2 regions of the Bermanella marisrubri genome follow, and region 1 is predicted to be linked to the other one. Evidence: predicted binding sites of a transcription regulator. Region 1 holds the regulator's gene; the other holds the start of a gene.

Evidence for each region. The regulator sigma-54, encoded in region 1, starts transcription at its own class of promoters, with help from an activator protein. The targets are predictions, from matches to a motif close to TGGCACNNNNNTTGCTNT.
Region 2: a site for sigma-54 is predicted at 7,792-7,809, ahead of HF888_RS02490 (formate/nitrite transporter family protein). Genes of this name have one in related genera too.

Annotation. Positions count from the first base shown of each region.
Region 1 covers NZ_CP051183.1:843,939-860,118, forward strand. The annotation lists gene mgtE (magnesium transporter) at 1-497, opposite strand, end outside; gene HF888_RS03810 (HPr family phosphocarrier protein) at 585-854, opposite strand; gene rapZ (RNase adapter RapZ) at 951-1,805, opposite strand; gene ptsN (PTS IIA-like nitrogen regulatory protein PtsN) at 1,848-2,300, opposite strand; gene hpf (ribosome hibernation-promoting factor, HPF/YfiA family) at 2,311-2,616, opposite strand; gene HF888_RS03830 (RNA polymerase factor sigma-54) at 2,725-4,227, opposite strand; gene lptB (LPS export ABC transporter ATP-binding protein) at 4,339-5,064, opposite strand; gene lptA (lipopolysaccharide transport periplasmic protein LptA) at 5,066-5,587, opposite strand; gene lptC (LPS export ABC transporter periplasmic protein LptC) at 5,568-6,137, opposite strand; gene HF888_RS03850 (KpsF/GutQ family sugar-phosphate isomerase) at 6,137-7,105, opposite strand; gene HF888_RS03855 (calcium/sodium antiporter) at 7,121-8,077, opposite strand; gene HF888_RS03860 (BolA family protein) at 8,290-8,532, shown strand; gene murA (UDP-N-acetylglucosamine 1-carboxyvinyltransferase) at 8,557-9,819, shown strand; gene hisG (ATP phosphoribosyltransferase) at 9,828-10,481, shown strand; gene hisD (histidinol dehydrogenase) at 10,513-11,817, shown strand; gene hisC (histidinol-phosphate transaminase) at 11,910-12,998, shown strand; gene HF888_RS03885 (trypsin-like peptidase domain-containing protein) at 13,026-14,108, opposite strand; gene HF888_RS03890 (Nif3-like dinuclear metal center hexameric protein) at 14,163-14,918, shown strand; gene HF888_RS03895 (glutathione S-transferase) at 15,101-15,769, opposite strand; gene HF888_RS03900 (TonB-dependent receptor plug domain-containing protein) at 16,048-16,180, shown strand, end outside.
Region 2 covers NZ_CP051183.1:543,593-559,772, forward strand. The annotation lists partial or broken gene HF888_RS02460 (bifunctional diguanylate cyclase/phosphodiesterase) at 1-815, opposite strand, end outside; gene HF888_RS02465 (NADPH:quinone oxidoreductase family protein) at 891-1,862, opposite strand; gene HF888_RS02470 (TldD/PmbA family protein) at 1,985-3,370, shown strand; gene HF888_RS02475 (TldD/PmbA family protein) at 3,370-4,692, shown strand; gene HF888_RS02480 (bifunctional protein-serine/threonine kinase/phosphatase) at 4,693-6,387, opposite strand; gene cynS (cyanase) at 6,387-6,830, opposite strand; gene HF888_RS02490 (formate/nitrite transporter family protein) at 6,910-7,746, opposite strand; gene ychF (redox-regulated ATPase YchF) at 8,104-9,198, opposite strand; gene pth (aminoacyl-tRNA hydrolase) at 9,263-9,850, opposite strand; gene HF888_RS02505 (50S ribosomal protein L25/general stress protein Ctc) at 9,869-10,504, opposite strand; gene HF888_RS02510 (ribose-phosphate pyrophosphokinase) at 10,626-11,570, opposite strand; tRNA gene HF888_RS02515 (tRNA-Gln) at 11,619-11,693, opposite strand; gene ispE (4-(cytidine 5'-diphospho)-2-C-methyl-D-erythritol kinase) at 11,692-12,561, opposite strand; gene lolB (lipoprotein insertase outer membrane protein LolB) at 12,576-13,151, opposite strand; gene HF888_RS02530 (tetratricopeptide repeat protein) at 13,164-14,855, opposite strand; gene hemA (glutamyl-tRNA reductase) at 15,014-16,180, shown strand, end outside.

The DNA of each region.
Region 1 (16,180 bases):
CTGCGGTGGCGGCGTAGATAACGTAAGACTACTTCGATAGTAATGTCAGGACGCACCGTAATGGTGTCCGTATTCATCAAACCACCGGCAGTATCTTCTGGATAAGATAAGACCGCTTCTATTCGGTCGCGGTCTTGCTCATCCATGGTGGTGAGTACTTCCTGAGTCACTTTATCAGGAAGATTTTGTAGAACGTCAGCAACGTCATCCGTATCTAGATCAGAAATAGCATTGGCCATTTCTTGTACGGACATCTGGTTTAACAACCAGCTTTGTATTTCGTCACCTAGGTGTTGAAGTACGTCACCTTCGTTCTCTTCGTCGATCAATCCCCACAGCAGTTTACGCTCTTTTGGGGGGGAGGATTCAAGAAGGTGAGCAACATCGGCGGCTTGCAAATCACTGTTGAGGATACGGCGAACTTGAGCCAAAGCACCGCTTTCAAGTGCAGACTCAAGATGTTGTAATTTGCTGTTCTGATATTCGCCTCTGGCCATAGAACTCTATCCTTTCGAGAGGCGGGAATTGTACCGTTAATGTGACAATCTAGCTATGGCTAGTGTATGAAGCCCGACGTTACGAGACTATTCATCCTCGTCAAAACGGTTGTTGATAAGATCCGTTATGGCCTGCATTGCGGCTTTTTCGTCGTCTCCAGAAACATGCAACGTAACTTCACTGCCTTTACTCGCGGCTAGCATCATGACTGACATGATGCTTTTTGCATCCACCTCTTTTCCATTATAGCTGATCTTAATCTTGCTCGTATAAGTGCTACTGGTGGAAACAAGTTTCGCCGCGGCTCGGGCGTGGAGACCGAGCTTGTTAATAATCGTAATGGATTGCTCTAGCATGGGCTGCTGCACGTTTTTCTTTTAATAATTAATAACCATAGCGCAGCCCCAAGCGGTCTGTCTAGCAATGGTGGAAATTGGTTTTAATGGGGCTATTTATGGGTTTAATTCACGATGACGTAATTGAACATTTTGATAGCGCTTTTCATAGGCTTGGTAAAGACGCTCTGTCATGTATACGCTGCGATGTTGGCCCCCAGTGCAGCCGATACTGATGGTCATATATGTGCGGTTATTATTTTGAAACTCTGGTAACCATTTCTGTAGATAATCATCAATATCGCTATACATTTCATTCACAGAAGATTCATCGCTCAGAAAGTCAATGATGGCTTGATCTTGCCCAGTAAAGTGGCGTAACTGAGGGTCCCAGTAAGGATTGGGCAAGCAGCGTACATCAAACACCAAGTCACTGTCTTTTGGTATGCCATGCTTAAACCCAAAAGATTCAAATAGAATCGACATCTCGTTGCTATCTTTGTCCACCACGCGGTTTTTAATCATTGTGCGCAGTTGGTGCATGGATAAATGGGTGGTATCAATGGTGAGGTCTGCCATGTCGGCAATATGATGCAGTAGCTCTACCTCTTTATTTATTGCCTCAAATAAAGGTACATCGGCATCCGTTAGAGGGTGTTTGCGTCGTGTTGCGCTAAACCGAGTGAGCAGAGTGTCCACATGGGCATCTAGATAGATGATCTCCAAGATGCAATCGTTTGGCAGCTGGCTAACGATGTCGGCAAAATTACCTAATTCAGAGCGTATGTTGCGAGCATCAATACTGACGGCCATGCCCACAAGACCGGTGCCCTGCTGATTCGCTTGTTGCATTAAGGTAGGCAATAGCATGACTGGTAGATTGTCAATGCAGTAGAAGCCGAGATCTTCTAGCACATTCAACGCAGTGCTCTTGCCAGAACCGCTGCGTCCACTAATGATGACCAATTTCATGACAAACCTTAATCAGTATGTTTTGCGAACATTAAGAATCTATCAGTGTACCGCAATCTGGTAGAGTTCGCTGGTAGACCGTGCATCTCGCAACCGATTACGAAATGACGATTGGCTAAACTGCTCTGCTAGCATGCTTAGCGTTTTTAAATGCTGTTCATTGGCTTCTTCTGGCACCAATAAAACAAATACAATGTCTACAGGTTGGCGGTCAATGGAATCAAAATCGATAGGTGTTTCCAGCACGAACAAAGCGCCAATAGTTTCATGGCACTCTGCTAGACGTGAATGGGGAATGGCAATGCCTTCTCCAATGCCAGTACTGCCCAACTTCTCTCGTGCGATAAGACGCTCATAAATTTCACTAGGGTCTGCATCTTGGATGCTGTCCGCTAGGAATTGACTAATATGTTGCATCAATCGTTTTTTACTGGTGCAAGTGGCACCCCATTGGGTGCGCTCTGACGTTAGAATTTGAGCAATACTCGAAGACATATGGATTAAATTAGTGGCTATTTCCGTGACGGTGATTAACCATCTTCTCTTTATGTTTTATTAATTGACGGTCTAGTTTATCGGTTAGGCCATCAATGGCGGCATACATGTTTTCATTATCGGCATTGGCGTGTAATTCGGCGCCAGCCGCATGGACGGTCGCTTCGGCTTTTTGTACGAGCTTCTCAACGGTCAATGTTACTTGAACATTGGTGATATTATCAAAGTGTCTTTCCAGCTTCTCGACTTTTGAATGAACATAGTCGCGAAGGGCGTCAGTCACTTCTACATGGTGTCCGCTGATATTGATTTGCATATATGTAGCTCCTACTGTCGGCACCCAAAGGGTGCGTTAATGTGCTGGTAACCTAATCTTAGTATAGGCTACCGGCTAAAACCGGAGACGATTCAAGTCAATTTTTCGTTATACCAACCTCTTGCGTTCATTAGAGGGGGGTATATGCATGGCTTCTCTATATTTGGCCACAGTACGTCTTGCGACTTTGATGCCTTCTTCTTCGAGAACCGCAGCGATTTTACTATCGCTTAATGGCTTTTTAGCGGCTTCGCTGGCGATAAGTTTTTTAATCATTGCGCGGATAGCGGTAGATGAGCATTCGCCACCACTAGTAGTGCTCACATGGCTTGAGAAGAAGTACTTTAACTCATAGATACCTCGTGGTGTGTGCATATATTTTTGTGTGGTGACACGAGATATTGTGGATTCATGCATTTCAACCGCTTCTGCAATATCGTGCAATACAAGAGGTTTCATAGCTTCATCCCCTTCTTCTAAGAAGGCCTGTTGATATTCTACGATTTTGCTAGCAACTTTGAGTAGCGTCTCATTGCGGCTTTGAAGACTCTTTAAGAACCAACGAGCCTCCTGCAAGTGATCTTTGATAAAGTTGTTGTCGCTACTATTATCGGCGCGCTTGACCATGGATGCATAGTGGTCATTGATACGCAGTTTTGGCGCAATTTCGGGATTTAACTCCACGCGCCAATGGCCTTTTACCTGTCGAACAATGACGTCCGGGATGACATATTCACTGGTTTGCGGGGCAATTTGTGAGCCTGGTCGAGGGTTGAGTTCTTGAATACCTCGAATCACAATTTTGAGTTCGTCTTCTTTGACTTTGAGTTTACGCATCAATGCGCTGTAATCTTTACTGCCCAACAGGTCGATGTGATTATCGATAAGTTTCTGTGCAAGATCTAACCATGGGGTGTCTTTTGGTAATTGCTTCAGTTGCAAAGAGAGGCATTCTTGTAAATCTCGTGCGCAAACACCACTGGGCTCAAATTGTTGCAATAGGTGCAGAACTGCTTCAAGTTCATCCAGTTCGATCTCAAGTTCCGGATCAAAACTGGCGAGGATGTCTTCTAGGCTTACTTTTAAGTAACCGTCATCGTCAACCCCTTCAATAATGTTAACGGCTATCATGTGATCGTTGTCGGACATCGGGGTTAGGTTTAATTGCCACAGTAAGTGGTCTTGTAAATCATCTGTGCTGCCGTTGCGGCTGTCAAAATCGAAGTCATCGCCACCGCTGTAGGATTCGCTGCTGCTGGCTGGCGATGCTGAAGCTTGCCATGTGTCATCCCAATCGCTATCTGTGGGCAAGTCGTCGGGAATATTTTCGTTCCAGTCACTATCGGCAGTTGCATCGTCGCCAACGTTTTCCTGTGTTTGGTTTTCGCTGGCTTCGGTGTCTTTATTCTCTGATTGCGATTGTGTTGATTGGTCTTGGGGTGTTTCGCCTTCGTATTCCTCCTCAACGTCCAGTAATGGATTGGAATCCAACGCGTTTTGGATTTCCTGCTGGAGGTCGATGGTTGAAAGCTGAAGTAGTCTAATGGCCTGTTGCAGCTGGGGGGTCATCGTAAGATGTTGACCCATTTTTAATTGCAAGGACGCTTTCATAAATACTGCTTATTATTCCGTGGCAAAAACCAATTCATCTACTATTGAATATACATGAAGTTTGAACCAAGTCTAGACTTATTAGGACGAGGTTTAAACTCCGTAAAATACTCAGAGCTTAAAATCATCGCCCAAATAAATGTCTTTTACTTGCTGGTTTGCGAGTACTTGCTCAGCATTACCTTCGGCGATGATATGCCCATTACCTACGATATAAGCTTTTTCACAGATATCAAGAGTTTCTCTGACATTGTGGTCAGTGATCAGTACCCCTAACCCTCGCTCTTTTAACTGTTTTACGATGCTCTTTATATCGCCGACACTGATGGGATCTACCCCGGCGAAAGGCTCATCTAACAATATAAAAGAGGGTTCCGCAGCTAGGGCGCGCGCGATCTCTACACGACGTCGCTCACCGCCGGATAGAGCCATACCTAAGCTATCACGGATATGCTGAATATGAAATTCATCCAAAAGGCTTTCTAGTTTTTCTTGGCGCTGCTTATTATTTAAATCTTTGCGGGTTTCTAGAATTGCTAAAATATTATTGGCAACGGTTAGCTTGCGAAAGATAGAGGCTTCTTGCGGCAGATATCCGATTCCGCGTTGTGCGCGCCCATGCATAGGTAGATCAGTAATATCTTGGTCATCGATGACAATGCGTCCTTTGTCAGCGTTAACCAGATTTACAATCATATAAAAACAGGTCGTTTTACCGGCGCCATTTGGGCCCAGTAATCCAACAATTTGTCCACTTTCAATGGACATGGATACATCTTCCACCACTTGGCGTGGGCCGTAACTTTTGGCTAGATTTTGTGCTTTTAAAATCGCCATTTTATTCCTTAGTACTTTCGCTGGAATTCTTTTGTTGTTCTGGCTGAATCACCATGCGAATACGCTGATCTTCTTGTGGGCTTTCCGCCTTAACTTTTTGCTGATCAATCAGATAAACAATACGTTCACCACTGAATTCATTACCTTGTTTTTGTAAGCCAGCATTTTTTAACAACGTTAATTGTTTGCTTTTTGTTAGATAAATAATGGTCTCACCATAGGCTTTGGTTTTTTCTTGATCTTGATTTAACACTTGCTCATAGCGCGCGGGTTTGCCTTCCGCTACTACTTGCTTTAGACCCGTTTCATCACGAATGATGGTGACCTTATCGGCTTCAATTTTCAACGAACCCTGGTTTAAGCGCACATTGCCAGTGTAGATTAATTCCCCTTTTGGTTTGTCGAGAAAGGCCTTGTCGCTGGCGATACGGATTTCTTGTTGAGTGTCTTCGGGTAAGGCTTGAACAGCGGCCACCCAAAAACTTAAAACTAAAATCAAGGTATTACTGATGGGATGGATCATGTGAGCCTCTTACCTTGGATATAAACTGAACGGTTTCTTTTTTTAGATCTAGTGTCAGTCCTGTCGATTCGATCAGGGTGTTAGGGTTTTCGATAATAACGTCAGAATCAGTGTTAGCGATTTGTGTATTTAAGTCCATATTGAGTGTTGCGGTTTTCAGACTAAAGCGAGTCGATGCGTCAACTAAAGGTTTAATTGCAACGCGACCGGATAGGCTTAGGTAGCGCTGATTTGTTAATTTGCCAGTTTCAGCTGTCAATCGCCAAAGTTTTTTATCTGCTTGATGGAGTGTAATGTCCGGAGAAATAAACGCTACAATTTCGGCTTGAACATCGGTCGCAGGGAAGTGTTTGGCAGATTTTGCTTTCACGGTTTGTCGTAACTCGCCATTTTCCCCATAATTTTGCAGGTTTAGGTTCTCAACCATAAAATCAGGTTCTAGCTTGGCTTGTTCCTGATCGTGATATTCTTCCCCCTGACGGTCATTAAGAGCCATATAGGCCACGACCGTAAGGGCGATGAGAATAGTGGCAATATAACGCTTGCGCATTAAATAACCCCAGCTCTCAGTAAATCATGCATATTGATGACGCCTGCAACTTTACCGTTTTCAGTGGCAACTAAAGCATTGATTTTCTTCTCTTCCATAACCTGTAGAGCTTCGGCAGCCAAGCGTTCTGGATCAATGGTTGTTACGCCTGTTGTCATGACAGCTTGTACAGGGGTAGTGTGAAAATCAATGTCTTTATCTAATGTGCGACGTAAGTCACCGTCGGTAAAAATACCGCTAAGTTGTCCGTGTTCGTCAATAACGGTTGTCATACCAAGGCCTTTCTGCGTCATTTCGATCAGGGCATCTTTTACGAGGGTATCCGGTTTGACCTGCGGTATCTGACTACCACAGTGCATAATGGTTTTGACTTTCAGCAGCAATTTACGGCCTAAAGAACCACCTGGGTGGGAAAAGGCAAATTGTTCTGCGGTAAAACCACGTGCTTCTAACAAGGCGATAGCAAGCGCATCCCCCATGACGAGGGCCACGGTAGTGCTGGATGTCGGTGCCAAGTCTAGCGGGCAAGCTTCTTTTTCTACACCCACGTTGATGTGGCTATCAGCGCCTGTTGCAAGCGTGGAGGTGTCATTGCCCGTCATAGAAATTAAAGGCACGTTCAAGCGCTTCAACAGCGGAATCAGAGTAGTGACTTCACTGGATTCACCTGAATTAGAAAGCGCAATGACGACGTCTTGCTCGGTAATCATTCCCATGTCGCCGTGGGCGGCTTCACCAGGGTGAACAAAAAATGCAGGGCTACCTGTACTGGCCAGTGTGGCGGCGATTTTATTACCGATATGACCAGACTTACCCATACCGGTTACCACAATGCGGCCTTGGCAATTAAGCAGTAGGTCGCAAGCAGTGTTGAGTGCTTCGTGATTCAGGTTTTTTAATAGCTGATCTACTGCGTCGCGCTCATCGGCAATGGTGCGTTGGATTGATTCGATGTAGTTAAAACTCATGGGCAACTTAATAAACTAATGTTGAACAAATAATAAGCCAAGATAGCTTAGGTAAGCCAGCAGCATGATGGAACCTGCACTGCGGCCAACTCGGCCTCGCTTACGGAATATATAGACAAATGCAATAAGGAAAAGTGTCAATCCCATCATAGCGCCGTAATCTCGGTAAAGCGCATCGCTCTCGACTACTGTCTTAGCGAATAGTCCGGGAATAGGCATGACAGCTAAAAGATTAAAAATATTTGAGCCCACAACATTGCCAATGGCGATATCATGATGGCCCTTCAAGGCACTAGCCACGCTGGCGGCTAGCTCAGGTAAGCTTGTGCCGATGGCGACAATAGTAAGACCAATCACTAGTTCGCTCACGCCCAAGGCAGTAGCCACTTCAACAGCCCCCCAAACCAGAATCTTAGCACTGGCAATCAACGCTACGATACCAATGATTAACCACATAACGCTTTGAGAAGTGCTCATTTGCTCAATGGCTTCGGCTTCTTCCTCTTCTAGTCCGCCGATACCCTGATCATTGCTTTCGTTAAATAGCCAGAATAGCGTGATGATTAAGCAAATAAACATAATGACGCTGTCCATGAAACTAATGGCCAAGTCTTGCAAGGTTAAGCCGGCTATAACGCTGACCAATAGCAAGATAGGCATTTCTTTTTTCAGCATCTTACCCTGAATAGGCAAAGGAGCGATCAATGCAGTAATCCCCAAAACTAAGCCAATATTGGCAATGTTAGAACCCAGAGCATTACCGATTGCTAGACCACCAGCACCATCAATAGCAGCGGTAGTACTGACAAATATTTCTGGAGCGCTGGTACCCAAAGATACAATAGTCATCCCTATTAAGAGCGGCGACATACCAAAGTGACGAGCCGTGGCAGCAGCACCTAAAACGAAGCGGTCTGCGCTCCAAACAAGCACAATAAGACCGATTAAAATGGCCAAAGCAGGATAAAGCATATTAAAAAACTCTATTGATCAATCGTGAAATATGTCCAAACCGGGCATTCTACAGCGTTTTAGACGGCTCACAAGATCCAAGATAAGGCGAGATGATGGCCAAAATCCTGTGTAAAGGCACAAATTTCCCTTTTGCAAATGCTTCATCATAGTTTTCACTTAGCTGTTTCGCTATAATCCTCGCCCCTTAAACTATTCACCCCGGAGTCATCATGAGCCCAGAAGCATTGCAAGAGTTACTAGCAGAGCGTTTATCTGATTGCCAAGTGAGTGTGGATGGTGATGGTTACCAGTATCAAATTACCGTGATCGGTGATGTGTTTGAAGGACTCAACACTGTGAAGCGTCAACAGCATGTGTATGGTGCGTTGAACGATAAGATCACTGATGGAAGCGTTCACGCTGTAACCATAAAAACGTACACGAAAGCCCAATGGGCCGAACAAGAATCCTAATAAAGAAGTCGTGTTATGCCATCAATGGACAAACTAATTATTCAAGGCGGATATCCGCTAAACGGTGAGATTCGCATTTCCGGCGCTAAGAATAGCGCGCTGCCAATCATTGCCGCCACGTTGCTTGCGGACACCCCCATTACCATTGGTAATTTGCCTCATTTGCACGATGTCACCACCATGATCAATCTACTTGGCACCATGGGTGTGGATGTGATCATGGGTGAAGAATATTCTATCGAAGTGGATAGCAATAAAATCGAAACCTATGTGGCGCCGTATGAGCTTGTAAAAACCATGCGTGCCTCCATTTTGGTATTAGGCCCGCTATTGGCGCGCTTTGGTGAAGCCGAAGTGTCGCTCCCAGGTGGTTGTGCTATTGGTTCCCGTCCAGTGGACATCCACTTATCTGGTTTAGAAGCGATGGGCGCCAACATCAAAGTGGAAGACGGTTACGTAAAAGCCACAGTAGATGGTCGCCTCAAAGGTGCACACATCTTCATGGATACCGTCACGGTAACCGGTACTGAAAACCTGTTAATGGCTGCGGTACTGGCTGACGGTACGACGTACCTTGAAAATGCTGCCCGTGAGCCAGAAGTGGTAGATCTAGCTGAATGCTTGATTAGCATGGGCGCAAAAATCACGGGTCACGGCACGGATGTAATTAAAGTAGAAGGTGTCGAGTCACTACACGGTGGGCGTTACGATGTGATGCCAGACCGAATTGAAACCGGAACGTTCTTGGTTGCTGCTGCCGCTACAGGAGGCAAGGTACTATTAAAAGATACCCGCGCTGATATTTTAGAATCCGTCATTCATAAGCTAGAAGAAGCGGGTGCTGCCGTTGAGGTTGGTGAAGATTGGATCAGCTTGGATATGACAGGTCGCCAGCTAAAAGCTGTGAGTTTAAAAACTGCGCCGTATCCTGCTTTCCCAACGGATATGCAAGCCCAATTCTTGGTGATGAATGTGGTTGCCGAAGGCACCGCCAGTGTTACAGAAACCATATTTGAAAACCGTTTTATGCACGTACAAGAACTGGCCCGAATGGGAGCGCATATCGAATTGCAAGGCAATACTTGTATCACCCGTGGTGGTGATAAGTTAAAAGGTGCACCTGTGATGGCTACCGATCTACGTGCTTCTGCCAGCTTAGTAATTGCGGCAATTTTAGCGGAAGGCGAAACCGTTGTAGACCGTATCTATCATATTGACCGCGGTTACGAATGTATTGAAGAGAAGCTCCAATTGCTTGGCGCCAATATTCGTCGAGTACCAAAATAGGAAAAGCAATGAGTCAGCAGCCCTTAACCATCGCGTTATCAAAAGGCCGAATTTTAGATGACACCTTGCCGCTGTTTGAAGAAGCGGGCATCGTGCCAGCGGAAGACATTAAAAAAAGCCGTAAACTGATTTTTGATACCAATCATGATCACATTAAGTTGGTTGTCATCCGTGCTACCGATGTACCAACTTACGTTGAATATGGAGCGGCAGACATGGGTGTTGCTGGTAAAGATGTATTGATGGAAGCCAGTGCTTCAGGTCAAACCAATAGCCTTTATGAACCGTTAGACTTAAACATAGCCACTTGTCGATTGATGACAGCCGCATTGAAAGGGGCGAAGCAACCTGAGGGCCGCATTAAAGTCGCGTCTAAATTTGTGAGTCTAACCAAGCGCTATTTTGCAGAACAGGGTCGTCAAGCGGATATCATCAAACTTTACGGTGGCATGGAACTAGCCCCGATCATGGGGCTGGCGGATTTGATTGTGGACATTGTTGATACCGGTAATACTTTGAAAGCTAATGGCTTAGAAGAGCGCGATTTAATTGCACCCATTAGCTCTCGTTTGGTGGTCGGAAAAGCAGCTATGAAAATGAAGCATCAGCAAATTCAGCCCATTATAGAAAAACTATCTGCTGCGGTTGACCGTAGAAGATAGACACTGTGTGAAGTAAACACTTGAGGTCATTATGACATTAGACATGCGTATTTTAGATACCCAAAATGCTGGCTTTGAAACAGAGCTAGATAACCTTTTGGCTTGGGAAGCAGTGAGCGACAACCAAGTTCAGCATACGGTTTTGGATATCTTGCATCATGTCAAAACTCAAGGCGATGCAGCGGTGATTGAATACACCAATAAATTTGATCGCTTAACGGCCAAAGCCATGACCGAATTAGAAATCGGTCAGGAGCAACTGCAAGCCGCACTTGATGGCCTACCTGATGATCAACGTGTGGCTTTGCAAGAAGCGGCTGCGCGTGTGCGTCGCTATCACGAAAAGCAAAAGCAAGATTCTTGGAAGTATACAGAGGACGACGGCACCATGTTAGGCCAACAAGTTCGTCCAATGGATCGCGTCGGTATTTATGTACCAGGCGGTAAAGCCGCTTATCCATCTAGTGTTCTAATGAATGCGTTGCCGGCTCATGTGGCAGGTGTTGATGAAATCATAATGGTCGTACCCACGCCGGATGGCGAAGTAAACCAATTGGTTCTAGCCGCGGCTGCTGTAGCGGGTGTCACCCGTTGCTTTACCATTGGTGGTGCGCAAGCCGTTGCCGCATTGGCTTATGGTACTGAAACGATTCCTAAAGTGGATAAGATAGTAGGCCCAGGCAACATTTTTGTCGCCACCGCCAAACGCTTTGTGTTTGGTGAAGTAGGTATCGATATGATCGCCGGCCCATCTGAAATTCTTGTCGTGTGTGATGGTAAAACCGATCCAGACTGGATAGCTATGGATTTGTTTAGCCAAGCGGAACACGACGAAGATGCACAGTCGATACTTTTAAGCTGGGATCAAGATTACATTGATGCAGTAAAAGCCAGTATTGAAAAACTATTACCGACTATGGAACGTGCCGATATTATTCGGGCTTCGTTATCTGAACGCGGCGCATTGATCAAAGTAAAAGATCAAGCGGACGCTGTGAAAATTGCTAACCGAATTGCCCCTGAGCATTTGGAACTATCAGTTGAAGATCCAGAAGCTATGGCCCAAGAGATTCGTCATGCTGGCGCTATCTTTATGGGACGCTATACCGCAGAAGCGCTAGGCGATTATTGCGCTGGCCCTAACCACGTATTGCCAACATCAGGCACAGCACGTTTCTCAAGTCCGTTGGGTGTTTATGACTTTCAAAAGCGCAGCTCGTTGATTATGTGCAGCGCAGACGGTGCCAGCGAATTGGGTAAAGTAGCGTCTGTATTGGCGCGGGGTGAATATCTCACAGCCCACGCCCGATCGGCTGAATATCGAATCAAAGATTAATAGCGCGGTGCAATAATTCGTAGCGTCTATCGTTATACTTTAAAACCCTAATGTTTATTAAAACTTAGGGTTTTTGTTTAAGAGTGATCATCATGTCTCGTGTAAAAAAACTCATTCGCCAAGAAATACTCGACTTAACTGCATACCCAGTCCCTAATGCCAACGGCATGATTAAACTGGATGCTATGGAGAATCCATACTCTTGGCCAGCCGTGGCAAAAGAAGCATGGACAGATCTACTGAAAGACCTACCACTTAATCGTTATCCTGATGCGTCTGCCGAGCAACTAAAACTAGGTTTAAAAGATGCCATGGGCATTGATGATAAGTTTGATGTGTTGCTGGGCAACGGTAGTGACGAAATCATTCAAATGCTGGCTATGGCCGTGGCAAAACCTGGTGCAACCATTCTTGCGCCAGAACCGGGTTTTGTTATGTATAAAATGATTGCTACATTTTGTGGCTTAAATTATGTCGGTGTACCACTAACCGCAGATTTTGAACTGGATGAAACGGCCATGCTTGAAGCGGTAAACGAGCATCAACCGGAACTGATTTTCTTAGCGCAGCCAAATAATCCAACGGGCAACTTATGGGACCGTGATGTCATCACGCGCATTATCGAAGCCAGTAAAGGCTTGGTGATAATGGATGAAGCTTACACAGCGTTCACTGATGAAGAACACTTAGATCTTCTAGACGAGCATGAACATGTATTAGTTATGCGCACGTTGTCAAAAGTCGGCCTTGCGGGCTTGCGTTTGGGCTTATTAATTGGCCGCTCTGAGTGGCTTAATGAGTTAGAAAAAATTCGCATGCCATACAATATCAATATGCTAACGCAAGCCAGTGCGTTATTTGCTTTAGAAAACTACGACATGCTGATGATTCAAACAGAGCAACTTCGCGTGGACCGTGTTGTATTGATGAAGGATCTGGCAGCAATACAAGGGGTTCAGGTTTTCCCAAGTGAAGCTAATTTTATTTTGGTGCGTGTACCGGAAGGTATGGCGCGAAATTGGTTTGAAGGCTTAAAGGAGCGCAATATTCTAATCAAGTGTTTAGATGGCGGTCATCCACTTCTGAAAGACTGCTTACGTATTACCGTTGGCACGACAGAGCAAAATGAAAAACTGATTGAAGCCTTAAGTACCATTGCTCAATCTGGCGCGGTTCATTAACCGCGCTCATCCTTTTTTTTGCTGCCCTTATTTTCGTTGACCAAGTGTTGCTTGGGTTTCACGATATTGGCCATCACGAATAAAGCGCATGGAAATAATGTCACCAGGCATTAGGTTGGCAATCTGACGCATGGTATCTGTGCCTTTTTCAGCGGCTTGGCCGTTAAAGTGAGTAACGATATCTCCCTCTATTAACCCGGCTTTCTCTGCAGGGCCTCCCGTCGCAACACCTACCACTACTTGACCTTGTAATTCTGTGGGTAGCCCAAAAGCCTGTTTGATCTGATCGCTGAGCTCTTGTGTCTCCAAGCCTAGCCAACCACGAATCACTTCACCATGCTCTAACAAATCGACAGCTACCTTCATGGCGTTTTTCAATGGGATCGCAAAACTTATGCCCTGATAGCCACCACTTTGACTGTAAATGGCAGTATTAATCCCTACTAGTTCACCCATAGCATTGACCAATGCTCCTCCAGAGTTACCAGGATTTACCGCCGCATCGGTTTGGATAAAGTCTTCATAAGTTGAGATCCCTAATTGGTTTCGACCAGTTGCAGAGACGATACCCATGGTTACTGTCTGGCCCACACCAAATGGATTACCAATGGCTAGAGTTACGTCACCCACATTGAGACTGGCGTCTTGAGCAAAAGGAATGACTGGTAGGTCTTCTAAATCGATCTTTAGTACCGCTACGTCAGTTGCCGCGTCGCTACCTACTACACGAGCGTTGCTAGTGCGGCCATCTTTTAACGCGACCAAGATTTCATCGGCGCCACTGATGACGTGTCGGTTGGTAAGTACAATGCCATCCTTGTGAATGATCACGCCAGAACCCAAGCTATTTTCAATCCGACTTTTAGGAACAGGAGTACGATTGAAGAACCGCTGGAAAAGCGGGTGATCTAATAAGGGATGTAAACGGCGCTGAATCGTCTTGCTAGTATAAATATTGACAACGGCCGGTGATGCCATCTCCACTGCATTTGCATAGCTGCGAACAGGGGCATGCTGGTGCGAGGTTTTATCGGGCACGAAATGCAAAGCCAAGCTTGCGATCACCAAACCCATAAGTATTGACCATGAAATGTAACCGGGCTTTTGCATCTTGCTTCCAAATCCTGAAAAATGGACCCTAGTGTACAAAAATGGGTGTGTGATATGAAGCTTCAAGAATTAGTGAGTTATTTGAATCGTGAACTGAATGCCTCTGCTTTCGCCGACTATTGTCCAAATGGTTTGCAGGTGGAGGGTAAGTCCGAAGTGAAAAAGTTGGTAACTGGCGTCACTGCTTGTCAAGATCTCATCGATGCGGCCATTGATGAAAAAGCGGATGCGATTTTTGTTCATCATGGCTATTTTTGGAAAGGTGAGCCTCAAGCCATTGCGGGTATGAAAAAAAATCGCATTCAAGCACTGTTAAAGCATGATATTAGTTTATTAGCCTATCATTTGCCTTTAGATTGCCATGCCGCTTGGGGTAATAATGTTCAGCTTGCTCAGGTATTAGATTTCGAAGTGACAGGACCTTTAGACCCGTCTAACCCGAAAACTCCGGGCAATATCGGTCGCCTAAAGCACGCAATGAAAGCTTCGGAATTGGCGACGCATATCGGTGAACGACTGAATCGCATGCCGCAACACATTGGTGAAGACAGTGATTTAATTGAAACCATTGCTTGGTGTACTGGCGGCGCACAAGGCTATATGAGTTATGCCATGGAGCAGGGGATCGACGCCTATTTAACTGGGGAGATTAATGAACCTGTTGTACATAATGCCCGCGAAACAGGTTGTCATTTTTATGCTGCAGGTCATCACGCTACAGAGCGCTATGGCGCGAAAGCAGTGGGGGAGCATCTAGCTCAAGAGTTTGGCTTGGATGTGAGCTTTATTGATATCGATAATCCGGCATAGTATCGGAGTTATGAGGGTTGAGTTTTGAGTTGTGAATGATACTCGTCATCCTCAACTTGATTGAGGATCCATTATTCGGTTGGAAATCAATTGGATGGATTCTCAGTCGAGCTGAGAATGACGATTTTGCTTGAAATGAGTATCGATGAATCAATCATTGCCCACTCACAACTCAAAACTAACTAAGCGTAATCGTACTCACCGCCTTTCTCCAAACCGCGTTTATACGCGTCGCGGGCTTGAAAGCGTTTTACATACTCATACGTATGTGGGTAATTGTCTTCGCGAATCATGCCACGAGCGACGCTGGCCTCTAGAGGAAAACTCATTTGAAAATCAGCCGCCGTGACCTGATCACCGCAAAAATATTTATTCTGCGATAAATGGCTTTCGACATATTCTAAATTACGTTTGTTGTTTGGATCGATAAACATAGATAACACTTTGTCTGCAAGCATGCGAGCGATGGGCTTAATGAAAAATGGCATGGGTGATTGCTTCATTTTGGTAAATACCAAACGCATGACCATAGGTGGCATTAGGCTGCCTTCGGCAAAATGTAACCAATAAACATTATTCCAATGTTGTTCTTTAGGTGCTTTGAATTGTTCACCATAGGTATCGATTAGATACTCAATGATTGCGCCGCTTTCAGCAAGGGTGATGCTTGTTTGCTTATCAGTAATGATAGGGCTTTTGCCTAAAGGGTGAACCCTTTTTAAACTGTCGGGCGCCAAAATAGTTTTTGGGTCACGTTCATAAAACTCAATGTTGTATTCCAATCCAAGCTCTTCCAATAACCAAAGAATGCGCTGTGAGCGTGAGTTATTTAAATGGTGCAGAGTAATCATTGAGAATCCTTGTTATTTTGAGAATTGGCGTTTGTGTACGTGAAAATATGATGCCTAGATTAACATACAGGTCGGCTGCTTATTACAGCCCATTCGGATGAATGAAATAGCCTGTCATATTTAGCCCAATATTGAATGCTTTGCTACACTTATATTACAAAAAGAGAGCGAAAGTACTGTTTTAAATGCTAAAAAGAATATCAACATCCTCTATTATATTGAGCTGTCTATTAGTCCTAGCAAATTATACTGCGGCTGAGGATCTATTTGATTTTTCTTTGCAAGAACTACAAAGTATTCCCGTAGAGGTGGCCTCTTTATTTGAAGATGACGCACTTGATGTTGCTTCCTCTGTGGCAGTGATTGATCGTTCTGATTGGCAAACGCGTGACTATCATACTCTGAGCAACG
Region 2 (16,180 bases), 300 kb from region 1:
CCGCTATTATCAAAAACAAGGCGACCAAATTGTGCCTGTTCATTGAGCGCTTTCTGAGTACTTAAGTTCTTACTGCTGCCGATAAAGCGTTGCACGAGGTTGTCTTGATTGCGAATGGCTTGTCCAATATTTTCATATAGAAAATAGTGGCCGTCTTTATGTCTGAGACGATAATTTAAGTGATAAGGAGTATTGTATTTAAAATGCTGGCGGATCGCCTTTTCTATTGCTTTGAGGTCATCTGGGTGAACAATGTTATAAAAGTCATCCACATTGTATTCGAGACGTTGCCCGTCGTAACCTAGCTCTTCTACCAAGTCGGGTGAGAAGTAGAATTTTTGTTGCTTAACATCCCAGTCCCAAATCCTAGTACCACTACTTTTCATTGCCAGTCGATGACGCTCTTCGCTTTTCTTTACGGCATCTTCTGCTTTGCGAGCGCGAGTGACATCTATGAAATTGATACCGTATTGACAATGCTGTCCATCATTCAATTTAAATGGATAGAGTTCAACACGCTTCTTTTCGCCGTTTTTGCACTGAATGGTGACTTCTAAGTGGACTGGGTGACTATTGGTTTGCTCTAACTGTCTAAGTTGCTGTTCCCAATCTTGCAAAACGGATCGCCGATAAGACTCGTCAGGGTAGGCGCAGCGATACCAAGTATTGATATTCCGCACTTCATCAAGGGTGTAACCAAAAACGAGAGTAAACGCAGGATTAATATAAACGATGTCGTCCCCTTCGCCTCTGACTGCGCAGGGCTGAGGGGACTGTTCCATGAGGTCATACTGCCAAGGTCTCAAGGATGTCATAGATACACTTCTTACGGGCCTCAATAAAGACTAGCAGAAGATCTATCACATGCGTGGGCAGCGATTGATTACCTATTACGGCGTGAGAACGACTTTACCCAAGACTTTGCCACTTAGTACTGCGTTTAAAGCGTCTTTCACTTGTTCAAGCGGATAACTAGCGTGAATATGAGGCGATACCTTACCCTCTTTGTACCACTGGAAAAGCTCTTGCTGGTTGGTCATGTAATCTTGAGGTTGCTTCTGTACAAAAGTACCCCAGAACACGCCCATCAAACTAAATCCTTTCACCAAAGCCAGATTGACGGATAATTCTGGAATGCGACCTGATGCAAAGCCGATAACCAGATAGCGCCCATTCCATGCCATGCGGCGAATGCAGGTATCAAAGGCGTCCCCGCCGATCGGATCAAAAATCACATCAATACCCTTGTTTTTCACTAAGGCTTTTAAATTGTCCGCCAGGTGGTCATCGTTTTTAACCAATTCATCGGCACCGTGTTGCTTGGCTAGCTCTAGTTTGTCATCGCTACTTGCGACGGCGATGACATGGGCACCCATGGCTTTACCAATCTCTACGGCGGCGATGCCTGTGCTGCCTCCGGCTCCCAAAACTAGAAGGGTTTCACCAGCTTGTAAGTTAGCGCGTTGTTTTAAAGCATGGTGGCTGGTGCCATAGGCACACATAAGTGCGGTAGCATGAGCTGGGCTGACGCCGTTTGGTAATGGTTGCACCATTGCCTTGTGTACAACCACTTCTTCGCTATAGCCACCAATTGGCATGAGCACAGCTACCGAATCACCTATGTTGAGTTCATCAACGCCTTCGCCAACCGCATCAATGGTGCCCGCTACCTCAATACCAGGAACAAAAGGCGTGGGAGGCTTCATCTGATACAACCCTTGCACGAGCAAACCGTCTGGGAAATTCACACCCATGGCTTCAGCTTTAATGCGCACTTGATTCTTTTTTGGCTCAGGGGAATCCACATCGGCAATGGTTAGTGAATCAATGGGAGCAAATTCTTTGCAGATAACTTGTTTCATTAATGGCTCCTTATTCGATAAAGTAGCACTCATAGTAAGTAGCTTAACTAAATTAATGAAGTGAATCCCCTTCATTGTGAACTATTACTAGTGTGAATAGATTTTATTATTGGGAGAGAGCTATGCTGGATTCATCCGTTGCCAAGCAAGTAATTGATGCTGCTTGCCATAAAGGTGCTGATTTCGCCGAGCTATTTGTAGAGCGGCATTTAACTGCAAATATTTCAACATTAGCGAGCCAAGTGGATAGCGTCGATAGTGGCGAGGAATTTGGTGTTGGGGTGCGCTTGGTATTCGGTCAAAAAGTGCTGTATGGCTATAGCAATCAGCCCGAATTAAATATCCTATTGGATATTGTCAATGATTTAGCCAGTGGTCAGCAAGGTAGCCATAGCGCTAATCCGTCATCGTTAAAAATAATGGATGTTCACAATCGACATCCAGTGAGCCGTATTCTTACTGTAGACAGTGACTTTAATAGCAAGTTGGAATTTTTATTAGCCGCTGAACAAAAAGCTAAAGCTGTGAGTGAAAAAATTATTAAAGTACGTGGCAGCGTGATGCAGCGCCAGCAACATGTGGAAATATTCAACAGCGAAGGTTTGCATGTAGAGGACGAAAGACATTACACAAGAACATCGGTCACTGCCATTGCGAAAGATGGTAGCTTACAGGCTACAGGTAGTTTTAATGATGGTGGATTGATTGGCTGGGAGCTGCAAAACAGAATTGACGCTCAACACTTTGGAGAAGAAGCAGCACGACAGGCACTCGTGAATTTATCGGCAAAACCGTGTCCTTCCGGCCATATGCCTGTCGTAATGGGCCCAGGCTTTGGAGGTGTCATTTTTCACGAAGCTTGCGGACATTTATTAGAGACCACATCCGTAGCCAAGCAAGCTTCTGTTTTCCACGACAAAATGGGAGAGATGATTGCTAGCTCGGTAGTGAGTGCAGTGGATGATGGCACATTAAGTAATGAATGGGGTTCTATCAATATCGATGATGAAGGTATGCCTACGCAAAAAACTCAGCTCATTAAAGATGGCAAGCTGGTTAATTTTTTGGCCGACCGCGTGGGGGCAGAACAAACAGGGTTACCTCGAACGGGATCGGGACGCAGGCAGAACTACAAGTTCGCACCAGCTTCTCGTATGCGTAATACTTTTATTGAAGCGGGCGACAGTTCTCTTGACGATATGCTCGCCAGTATTGACCGCGGCATTTATGCATCTCACATGGGCGGTGGTTCCGTTAAGCCGGGGACAGGTGAATTTAACTTTTCTGTGTTAGAAGGTTATTACGTTGAGAACGGTAAGATTCAATACCCGGTAAAAGCCGCTACATTAATTGGTACAGGTCCCCAGGTACTTAAAGATATCAGTATGGTTGGGCGCGATTTTAGTTTGGCATGCGGTATGTGTGGCTCTGTAAGCGGTGCGATTCCGACTACAGTAGGGCAGCCTAGTCTCAAGGTCGATAATATTTTAGTTGGAGGCAACGCATAATGATGAACGTGAAACAAATAGCTGATTACGTTTTGCAGTCGTTACCAAAAAATAAAGTACGCGCTGATTTAATTATCGATCAAGGGAAGTCTCTGTCGCTTAAAGCTAATCAAGGAGAAATCAGCGAACAGAAAGTGAGTGCCTCTAAAAAAATTGGTCTGCGTGTTTTTGTTGGAGATAAAGTTGGCATTGCTTATACCGAAGCCTCGGATGAAGCAGCATTGGATCGTATGGTAAAACAAGCACAAGATAATGCGATGTTTGCAAAAGATGAGCCTCAAGCGCTGAGCCAGCCGTCCACCCAACCAAAGCCTATCATTGATTTATGTCCAAAGGATACAAGCTCTACCGAACAGAAAATCAATGACCTGTTGCAGTTAGAGGCGAAAACATTACAGCAAAAAGATATTCGTCGCGTACCTTATAATGGCATTAATCAATCATGGTTTGAGCGAAGTATTTTCAATACTGAAGGCTTGGCGCTTAGTCAGGAACAACAACAGTTTAGTGCTTATGTAGCACCTATCGCGACCAAGGGCGACGACAATGCCATGAATATGGCCGTAACGGTTGGTCGACGCTACCAAGATTTACAGCTTGATAAAATAGTCAGCGTTGCATGCACAGGGGCGCAGTCTTTACTCGCTAGCAAGCCCATTAAAGGTGGGCACTATGATGTAATTTTTCGTCCAGACGAGCAGGCTAATTTATTTAAAGTGTTTAGCATGGTGTTCTCTGCAAAAGCCGCTAAAGATGGCACTAATCCTTGGCTTGATGACGTTGGCAAGCAAGTCGCCAGTGCTGAGTTAAATATTATGGATGATCCACATCTAGATGGTATGGGTTACCAATTATTTGATGATGAGGGTGTTGTGACTAAAGCCATGTCGTTAATTGAGCATGGCGTGTTGCAAGGTTTTATCCACAACCAAGCGACGGCTCATTACTTTAACGCGCAAAGTACAGGGCATGCACAACGTAGTCCAACAAGTAACGCTGGTGTAGGAATTCATCAATGGCATATCAAACCTGGTGCCGCTAACCGTGATGAGTTATTGCAGGGTGAGTATCTTGAAATCATGGATTTAGAGGGGTTGCACTCTGGGGCAAACCCAATAGCCGGAACATTTAGCTTTGGTGCAAGCGGATATCTATGTCGCGATGGTGAACGTTTGCATGCAGTCCGCGGTATTACGGTGGCGGGTAATTTTTATGATTTGCTTAAACAGATTATTGCAATCAGCGATACTACGATTTGGAGCAGTTCTCAGGATAGCCTAATGGCGCCGGTGCGTTTTTCCAATGTTTCCGTCAGTGCGTAGCTATAACTGCTGTAATAAATAGAGAGTCCATAAAAGCCCTGCCGCGAGCAGGGCACTTAATCCTTGCCAAAACCTTACCGGATGAGCGTCGGCCAACGATATTGGGTCTTCAGTTTCTGCTCGACTATGTTGTAGATCGTATACTAATTCTGATACCTCTTGATAACGGTGCTGAACTTTGGGATGCAGCGCTTTGCGCAAAATGCGATCTAACCATTTGGGTAACCTTGGATCATGGATCTTGACACTGGTATAACTCAGCTTGTTAAGATCTCGAGCACGGCTAATTTGGTTGACTCGATGGCCGTAGGGCAATTTTCCGGTGAGCATTTCGTATATGATGACACCTAAAGAAAAGATGTCAGATGCAGGTGTCGCTCGTTCATATAAAAATATTTCAGGTGCCGTATAAGCCAAGGTACCTTTGATACTGGTATCCGGATAGGCATTTTCCTGCAGACTGGTTACCTGACAACTAGCTAAATCAATCAGTGTTAAGTGTTTGCTTCGGTCTAGCATAATATTACTCGGACGCACATCTCTATGAACCATTTCTTTGCGATGAATACTTTGCAAGGCGCTGGCTAGTTGTAATGTGATCTGCCGCGTCTCATACAGCGCCAGTGGTCCAAAATCATCCATGTATTGCTTGAGTGTTTGTCCATCAATATATGGCGATAAAATGTAATGATATTGCTTTTTCGGATAATGCAGACACTGGACGATGTTTTTATGATTGAGTCGTTTAGCGACCCACTCTTCGTGCATAAATTCATCTAAAAAGTCTGCTTCATCAGACTGACTTTGTGCAGGCGCTTTTAAAACATAGGGTGCATCTTGCAAATTACTTTCCACTAGGTAGAGATGACTACGGTCGCTGGAATAAAGCTTTTTTAAAATGCGATGACCATCAAATTGCTTATGTTGCTCTAACAGCGGAGGTATTGGTAAGGCTTGTTGTTGATTATGACTGATATTGATGGTTTCTATTTTGAAAACGACGAGACTTTTATCATCGTGATTTTTTGGAATGCATGCAGATTTCAACAACGCATTCGCTTGTTGTTTTAAGGAGTGGTGATGGTCTGTTAAACAGGATCGAATTGTATCTGTTGGGATTGAGTCGTGAATACCATCCGTGCTCAATAGATAGATATCGTTTTCCTTTAATTCGATACAGCGGTAATCTAATTCCAGATGTTTATGTAGGCCCATGGCACGGCTTAATAAATGCGTATCTGGGTTGGGCCAATAACGATGGTCCTCTGTTAAACAGCTTATATCGTCATCGCGTAAACGATAAACACGACAGTCGCCTGCATGGAATACATGCAAGAAATGCCCTTTTGCAATCGCACAGGCAAACGATGCAATATAGCCGCGATTTTCATTACTTTGTAATCGTGATTGGCTATAAAGCCATTGATTGGTTGCGCTTAAAACGCGAAAAATACTATTTTTAACAGTCCAGATATCTGGCGTTGAATAATAGTCCTCTAATAAGGATCGTATTAAGACTTGGCTTGCAATATGACTGTAAGGACTGGTGGATATACCATCGGCGACAATGGCAATGTGTCCCTTGTTCTTTTCTAAAAAGCCAACGGGAGAGCAATAACCAATCGCATCTTGGTTAATTGCATGCTCTCCTTTTTCTGACAGCTGAGCGAACTCAGCTTTTATATCCATTGTCATTAATAACGCTTGTAAGGTAAGAATTTACCACTCATTACGATTTTGACTCGATCCCCATTTGGGTTTTCTTCACGCTGCATATCCATGTTGAAGTCGATGGCACTCATGATACCGTCGCCAAATTCTTCATGAATTAATTCTTTAAACGTCGTTCCATAAACATTAATCAGTTCGTAAAAGCGATATATGAGTGGATCTGTTGGAACAGCTGTTGGTAACGAACCCTTGTAGGGAACTTGCTGTAAAGCAAGGTTAGCTTCTTCAGAGAGACCCAGAAAATCGGTGACAATGCCGGCTTCTTCTTGTGTCAGAGCCATTTGTCCAAGTAATGCAGCCGTTGTCCATTCTTTGCTTTTACCCACCTTTTCCGCAATGGCTGCCCAGCTTGTTCCCTTAGCCAGCTTTTTCTCAATGATCATTTCAGTAACGAGTTCGCGTTTCATAAACACCTCTGTCATGGGTTATATAGTTTGTCATTGGGATACTCGCTATGACTGATGAATCATAGCGAGTAAGCGGGGATTATTGAGCAGTCGCAGCTTTCATTTCTGGTTGCGGACGCTTTGTACCGGTTTTGTAATGGGTTACGTAAAGCGTAAGGCCTGTAAATGCTAAACCACCTACTAGGTTACCAAGAACCGTTGGGATTTCGTTCCAGATTAGGTAGTCCATAATTGAGAAATCACCACCCATGATCATGGCAGAAGGGAACAAGAACATATTTACGACAGAGTGCTCAAAACCCATGAAGAAGAACAGCATGATCGGCATCCACATGGCCAAAACTTTACCGCTGACATTGGTAGAGATCATGGCACCCACAACACCCATAGAGACCATCCAGTTACAAAGCATGCCGCGAATAAAAATGGCAAACCAACCAGCGGTACCATACTCGGCATAACCCAGAGTACGAGCTTCACCAACAGAAGAGAGTTTTTCACCAACAGCACCGGGCTCTGTATTGAAACCCATGGTTAAAATGAACGCGATCATAAAGGCAACGGTTAACGCACCGGCAAAGTTGCCGCAGAAAACCAAACCCCAGTTACGCAATATGGTCGGCACGGTAACGCCCGGACGTTTATCGAGAAGGGCCAGGGGCGTTAACATGAAGACACCGGTGAGTAGATCAAAACCCATTAGGTACAGCATACAAAAACCAATTGGGAAAAGAATAGCGCCGATCAAAAACGAACCGGATTGCACTGCAACGGTTACAGCAAATGCGGCAGCGAGGGCTAAAATTGCACCCGCCATGAAAGCACGAATTAATGTATCGCGCGTAGACATAAAGAGTTTGGATTCACCGGCATCGACCATCTTGGTCGCAAATTCCGAGGGGACAACGTATGACATAGTGCACTCCAATGCAGTTATTAAACACAAGTGTGTAACTGAGCTAGAGCAACATGCGTTCCAAGAAAAATTTAAAACGTTAAAACTTTTTTAAAATCCCTATAACTCAAGGGCTTGCGAGCTTTAGAGTGTACTTGCAGTAAGAATAAGCAGTGCAAAATAAGGAGTAGATGCTATTTAGTGGAGCTAACAAAGTGCGTTTTTGCACAGTCTTGATTCGTCATCGTGATGTATTATGATCAGGAGTGGTGCAGGCATGTGCAATTAAATGGCGTTCATAAAAAAGCGCCAGTGCGTTACTTAACTTTCAAGTAACAACAAAAGCGCTTTCTATTATGGCGAGAAAAAATCTAGTGATCAAACATTAAACAAGAAATGCATCACATCGCCGTCTTTCACAATGTAGTCTTTACCTTCAACACGTAATTTACCCGCTGCTTTACAACCTGACTCACCATTGTGCTCGATAAAGTCATCGTAAGACATGGTTTCGGCGCGAATGAAACCGCGCTCAAAGTCAGTGTGGATAACACCAGCCGCTTGCGGTGCGGTAGCACCTTTTTTTACGGTCCAAGCACGTACTTCTTTGACGCCTGCGGTAAAGTAGGTCTGCAAACCTAGCAATTCATAACCTGCGCGAATAACTCGGTTCAAACCTGGTTCGCTTTGTCCCATTTCCTCTAGGAACATGGCAACATCTTCAGGGTCATCAAGCTCAGAAATTTCTTGTTCGATTTTATTGCAAACAGGCACAACGACGGCATTTTCTTTGTTCGCAATGTCACGCACTGTATCTAGGTGTGGGTTATTTTCAAAACCATCTTCCGCCACATTCGCAATATACATGGTCGGTTTGATAGTAATCATATGGAACATACGAATGCGCTTTTGTTCGTCGTCGTTCAGATCCATTGTGCGAATGGGTTGATCATTCTCTAGATGAGCAACCATTTTTTCTAGTAGTGCTTTATCCGCAACAGCGTCTTTGTTGCCACTTTTTGCGGTGCGGCTGACGCGTTGTAGTTGTTTGTCGGCACTTTCTAGATCTGCAAGGATCAGTTCCAAATTGATGACATCGATGTCATCGGCTGGATTGACTTTATTTTCCACGTGAATCACGTTGGGGTCTTCAAAACAACGAACAACGTGAGCAATGGCATCGGTTTCACGAATGTTAGCAAGGAATTGGTTACCTAAGCCCTCACCCTTCGAAGCGCCTTTTACTAGACCAGCGATGTCAACGAATTCCATTGTTGTTGGAATGACTTTCTCTGGGCTTACGATTGCAGCAAGTTTATCAAGACGTGGGTCCGGCATAGGAACAATGCCGCTGTTGGGCTCAATGGTGCAGAAAGGGAAGTTCTCAGCGCCAATGCCTGATTTTGTTAACGCGTTAAATAAAGTGGACTTACCAACGTTTGGTAAACCAACAATGCCGCATTTAAAACCCATGTTAATGACCTCTTGGAATGATTGCTTCCTAATCAGGAAGTCTCTTTAAATTTGTCGTCGTACGTTATGCTTTAAACGTATGCAGTCGGTTCATGGCACCTGACCAATCACCGCTTACCGCACTATCAATTTCATCCGCAGCAGCATCAATAGCTGCTTCGATTTTGTTTTGTTCATCTTTATTGGGTTTGCCCAGCACATGACCCGTTACCTTTGTCTTATCGCCTGGATGACCGATACCAATGCGTAGGCGATAGAAGTTTTTATCGTTGGCCATTTTACTAATAATGTCTTTAAGACCGTTTTGTCCGCCGTGTCCACCGCCTTGCTTAAAGCGAGCAATACCAGACGGCAAATCCAATTCGTCATGGACCACTAATATTTGATTAACAGGAATTTTGTAGAAGTTGGCTAGTGCCTGTACCGCCTGACCGCTGCGATTCATGAATGTGGTGGGAAATAACAGAAAGACATCTTGCCCTTTTATTTGGGCTTTACCACAGAGACCGTGGAATTTTTTTTCAGGTTTTAGTTGCACGCCATAGCGACGTGCAACTTCATTGAGTAACCAAGCGCCAGCATTGTGTCGGGTGTTTTCATATTCTGAGCCGGGATTGCCTAAGCCCACAATGAGACGAATACTGTCCTGCACAATACTGACCTTTATTAATTACTCTTCAGCAGCAGCTTCTTCGCCACCTTCTTCTTCGTCTGCAGAAGCAGAACCCTTAGGTACATCTACAGTCAATACAGCTGCATCGTGGTCAGCACCGTGAGTTAGCTCAAGAGCTTCAACGCCTGCAGGTAGTTTAAGGTCAGATAGGTGAAGAACCGTACCCACTTCAACGTCAGCTAGATCAACTTCGATGAACTCAGGAAGTTTACCTGCTTCACAGATCACTTCGATGTCAGTCATGTTGTGAGTGATCTTACCACCTTGTAGCTTCACGCCTTTACAAGTGTCTTCGTTTAGGAAGTGTAGAGGGATGTGCTGCTTGATAACAGTGCTCTTGCTTACACGTAGGAAGTCAACGTGCATTACAAGGTTTTGGTATGGGTGACGTTGAACGTCTTTAACGATAACAGTCTCAGCAGTACCACCAACGTTTAGTTTGATGATGTGGCTGAAGAACGTTTCGTCTTCGAACGCTTTCTTAAGTTCTTTCAGTTGCAATGTTACTTGTTGTGGCTCTTTGTCACCACCGTAAACGATTGCAGGAGTCTTGCCTTCTTCGCGACGTAGGCGGCGGCTCGCACCCGTACCCTTTACTTCGCGAACTTCAGCGTTTAGTTCGTAATTTGCCATTTTTTGTTACCTCTATAAATGAAATCAGCCCTAACCCCGCGACCAAGGTTAGAGCCTTTGTTTGCTGGTGCTTTTTTTGTACCAGCAAGGTCTTCAGAACGTTGTTTGCTTAGCCTGGGGCTTAGCGGAACATCGCACTGATAGATTCTTCGTTATTAACCCGTCGAATCGACTCGGCTAATAGGCCTGACAATGTAAGCTGACGAATTTGCTTACACGCTTTGGCATCTTTAGTTAGTGGAATCGTATCGGTTACCACTAATTCATCCAGTTGAGAGCCACGGATGTTCTCAATTGCAGCGCCGGATAGTACAGGATGTGTACAGTAAGCGACAACTTTTTTCGCACCGAATTGCTTAAGTGCGTCTGCTGCTTTACATAAAGTGCCAGCTGTATCCACCATATCGTCGACCAATACACAGGTACGATCCGTTACATCACCAATAATGTGCATAACTTGCGCTTCATTGGCCTGAGGACGACGTTTATCGATAATCGCTAAATCCGCTTCATCTAGCTGTTTGGCAATGGCGCGAGCACGTACTACACCGCCCACGTCAGGGGAGACAACCATTAGGTTGTCATAGTTTTGCTTTTCAATGTCATCAAGGAGGATAGGTGAACCATAGATGTTATCCATTGGAATATTGAAGAAGCCTTGAATTTGGTCCGCGTGAAGATCAACTGTTAATACGCGGTCCACACCAGCCGCTTGCATCATGTCCGCAACCACTTTGGCACTAATAGGAACACGGGCACTGCGAACACGACGATCTTGGCGGGCATAGCCATAATAAGGGATAACAGCGGTGACACGGCCAGCACTTGAGCGACGCAAGGCGTCAGCCATCAAAAGTACTTCCATGATGTTGTCATTGGTAGGTACACACGTCGGCTGGATAATAAAAACGTCTTTACCGCGTACGTTTTCGTTAATTTCGACGGTGATCTCTCCATCACTGAATTGACCAACTACAGCGTCCCCTAGAGGTAAATCCAGGCGTTCAACAATCAAACGCGCCAACTCAGGGTTAGCATTGCCGGTAAAAACCATTAGCTTAGACACGTCGGATACCCCTTGTGCTAAATATGTATCAATGATGGAATAAGAAGATGGCAGGGGTAGCAGGATTCGAACCTGCGCATGACGGGATCAAAACCCGTTGCCTTACCGCTTGGCTATACCCCTAATTTTTGACCTGACTGTTCAAAGCCTTCTGGAGAGCTTGATGCAATGGTGAATGATTTACACCTTTTGCTATGAAAGCCTCTATATCAGCCGGTAGCTGGGCCCGAACTGATTGTGCCTGAGCTTTAGAATTGCATTCTAGATAGCAGCAAGCGCCAGTGCCGGTCATTCTAGCAGAGCCGAATTTTTTTAGCAAATTCAATGAGTTATCAACTTCTTTATAAAGTTTGGTAACCACTGCTTCGCAGTCATTCCGACCCTCGCCCCTCAGAGCGGCGCTCATTTTCCATATTGGGGTATTCCTTGTCAATTCTTTATGTGAAAAAATTTCACCGGTATTAACATGACATTGGGGAACCACCACCACAAACCAGGTTTCTTCAAGATCCATCATGGGTTTAAGGATTTCGCCAACACCCTCTGCCCATGCAGCAAAACCGCGCACAAACACAGGGACATCAGCGCCCAGTTGTAAGCCTAGTTCAGCTAGAGTCTCTATGCTGAGATTTAATTGCCACAAGTGATTTAAGCCAAGTAAAGCGGTTGCCGCGTTGGAACTGCCGCCACCGAGCCCTCCGCCCATGGGTAAGATTTTATGTAACTCAATATCTGCACCAAGCTGGCAATGACTATGTTGTTGAAGTAGTCGCGCTGCGCGATATATCAAGTTGTCAGTTTTGGCGACGCCGGGGATGTCCGGGCCGACTTCAATTTCGCTGTCGCTTCTCAGTTGGAATTTGAGTTCATCACAACGATCAATAAACTGGAAGATACTTTGTAATAGGTGATAGCCATCTTCACGTCGACCATTGATATGTAAAAATAGATTTAGTTTGGCTGGGCTGGGCAGTACTAGGTAGGAGCTCATGTTTTCTGTATTACCTATACTGACCAGGTTTTAACAATAATGGTGAAGCGCCAATTCCCTTGGCTGATACGGATTCGTTCCGGCAGATGATAATAATCATCAAAGCGAAGATAGGTAATGGTCCAGCCATCTTGCTTAAAGGACTCTAGGCGATCTCCTTGCTTGATGATTTTCGCTTTACTTTTTGGGGCGGTATTGCCCGTTAACCAATGCTTTAAGTTTGATAAAGGAAATTGCCAACCTAATTCTTGCCAAATAAGTTGTTGAGGGTCCACACCTTGTTTCGTCTGACCACCTTGTTCGATGGTCACGGAGTCGAGATCGCCTATAATTCTAGTGGCTCCTTGAGCAAGGGGGCCACTAACGTATATATCGAAAGCGTGTTCATTCTGTTGCCATGTTAAGAAGCCCGCGACAGATTCATGAGGGGTTCTGATACCGATTTTGCCGGTGATGCTCCAAGTATCTAATGTTTGTTCAGAAGGTTGGGCACCCCAGTGGGCGCAGCCTGAAAGGATGAAGTAGCAAAAAGTTAAGCAAACCATGATCATGGTTTTTGAGCATGCTGTCCCGAAGCGGGGCAATGACATAATCCGTCCTTATTATTCTGGGATGCGAACATCCAAGCGTTTTAGCGTGTCACGGATTATTTTGTTAGTCGGCTGTTTTTGCAAGCCCTGTTGCCAAATTCGTTTCGCTTCGTCGGTTTTATTCATAGTCCATAATACCTCGCCGAGGTGGGCTGCTACCTCGGGGTCTGGGTATAGCTCATAAGCCTGTTGCAATAATTCCAACGCTTCTTGGTAGCGTCCCATGCGGAAGTAGACCCAGCCAAGACTGTCAATGATAGCTGGGTCCTTGGGCGCTAATTGTAAGGCTTTCTCAATGTAAGTAAGCGCCTCCTGTAAACGAGAGGTTCTGTCTGCCAAGGTATACCCCAGTGCATTAAGTGCTGTGGCGTTGTCTGGATCGCGATCAATTATATATTCAAGGTCTTTTTCCAATTGCGCCAAGTCCCCTAGCTTCTCACTGACCATTGCACGGCTGTACCTCAGGTCTGTGCTATCAGCGTAATCACTTAAAGCCGTATTGAGCACATTCATGGCTTCGTCGTAGCGACCAGCGCGATTAAGTAATTCCACTTCCATTAAGAAAAAAGCTTGCTTGTGCTCGCTGTGTCGGGTGCGTTGCGTTCGAATGTGGGATAACGCTTTATCGAACTCTTCATTTTGCACGTAGATTTGAATAATGGCGGTTTGTGCGGCCAAGAATTCCCGGCCTTTCTCCATTTCTAGGTAATGGTGCAAAGCACTTTCTTGGTCGTCATCGTACTGTTTTATGCGACCTAAATAGTAGTGGGCTTCATCTGTGAGTTGATTTAGGCGCAATAGCCTCTGCAGCGCATGCTCAGCAGCAGCATATTCTTCAAGCTCAATATGGGTAAGCGCTAGCGGTAATAATATATGAGCATCTCTTGGATAAGTTTCGGACAAATAAAGGAAGTCGTCACGAGCTTTTTGAATGTCTTTGATTTTGATGTATAAGCGCGCGCGAAGTACCAAGAAGTTCTTATCGCCAGAGAAGCGTTTTAGTGCTTGGTTGACAGTCTTCAAGGCTTTCTCTTGATGGTCTAAGGCGACTTCCAAGCGCGCTTTTAATGACCAGGCCGGATAAAAGTCTTGCTCTGCTTTGATGATTCGTTCTGAGTAGTCTAACGCAAGACCATAGCTCTCTTGTTGCTGCAATAAGCTTGCAATATTGAACATGAGGCTGATGTTATCTGGGTACATGCTTGTTAAAGGGCTTAGGGCATCAATCCAGAGTTGTCGTCCTTCCACACTGAGTTCGACTCCTTCTTGGCTGATAAAATTGAGATTGAGGTCTGGTTCTAGATTCAGGGCTTTTTGCAAATGCAAGCTGGCCTCACTGAACCTTGCGGCTTTTAAAAGCTCTACGGTCAGTGCCTGTTGGCTAGTCGGATCTTCTGGTGCTAGTTTGACCCATAGGGTTGCCGCGTCTAGTGCGGCTTGATCAGCACGGATGTATTGCGCAATTTGCGTGGCGCGAGCGGTGACTTCAGGGTCTTGTGTGCGGTGTGCTTCGAGTAAGTAATTACCCAGAGCAACATCATAGAGCTGTCGTTGACCAGCAAATTCCGCTACTAAAAGAGAATAAAATGTGTTGACGCCATAATCCTGATTGGCATCCTTACTCGCAGTTTCCGCATTTGTATTTAATGCAAAAAGTAGTAAGAAGGGAATAAATCCCCGTTTGGACCTAAGAAATGCTGTCATGCTGGTGACCGATTGCGGCGTTTACTTTCGTTTATATGGGTTTTCATCAGTATAATGCAAGTAAAGCCATCTTTTTTGTGCAAATATGGCTATAATACGCGCCTTTTTTCGAAGTTTGAAATAATTGGCCCAACTAAAGCGCCCAGTATAGATAATTAATGGCACTAATAACCCTTGGTATTAATCATAAAACAGCCCCCGTCGCGCTTCGCGAAAAAGTGGCGTTTTCACCTGATCATCTCCCCCAGCAGCTAAGGCAGGCCGGCAGTGAAGTTGGCGTTGAAGAAATTGCGGTACTGTCCACGTGTAACCGTACCGAGGTGTATTGTGCAGGGGAGGCTAGTGCAGAGGTCTTGTTGCAGTGGTTACAGCAAGTACATCAAATTCCGTTAGAGCAATTAGCCGATTGCCATTACGCTCTAGAGGGTGAAGCAGCAGTACAGCACCTAATGCGTGTTGCTAGTGGTCTCGATAGTCTGATTCTAGGTGAACCGCAAATACTGGGGCAAATGAAAAGCGCTTACGCTGTGGCCCAAGAAGCAGGTACTGTTGGTCCAGAATTAGGGCGATTATTTCGTCAGACCTTTACCATTGCCAAGCAGGTGCGTACGCAAACCGCTATTGGTGAGAACCCTGTCTCGGTAGCGTATGCGGCCGTGAATTTAGCGCAACGAATTTTCAGTCAATTAAGTCAAAGCAAAGCCTTGCTCATTGGCGCTGGAGAGACTATTGATCTAGTGGCTCGCCATTTAATGGATGCTGGAGTCAAGGAAATCACGGTAGCTAATCGAACTTTGGAGCGAGCAGAAGCATTGGCTCAACAGTTTAATGCGAAAGCTATATTGTTATCGGACATTCCCGATCATTTACCTAATGCAGACATCGTGATTTCTTCCACCGCGGCCCCACTGCCGATTTTGGGTAAAGGAACAGTTGAGCGAGCTTTAAAAAAGCGTAAGCATGCGCCTATGTTTATGGTTGATATTGCTGTACCCAGAGACATCGAAGAAGAAGTAGATGAACTCGATGATGTATATCTATATACAGTGGATGATCTTAAAGACATCATCGAAGAAAATGTCCGCCAGCGGCAAAATGCGGCGAAAGATGCAGAAGAAATTATAGAAGTAGGTAGCGCCGATTTTATGCGGCAACTACGTACGCTAGATGCGGTATCGACTCTAAAAGCGTTTCGTACCAAAGCAGAACGTATTCGTGATACGGAAGTGGAAAAAGCGCTTAAGCGTATTCGTAATCAAGAGGATGCAGAAAAGGTATTGCATACACTGGCCAATACCTTAACCAATAAGCTCATTCACCAACCT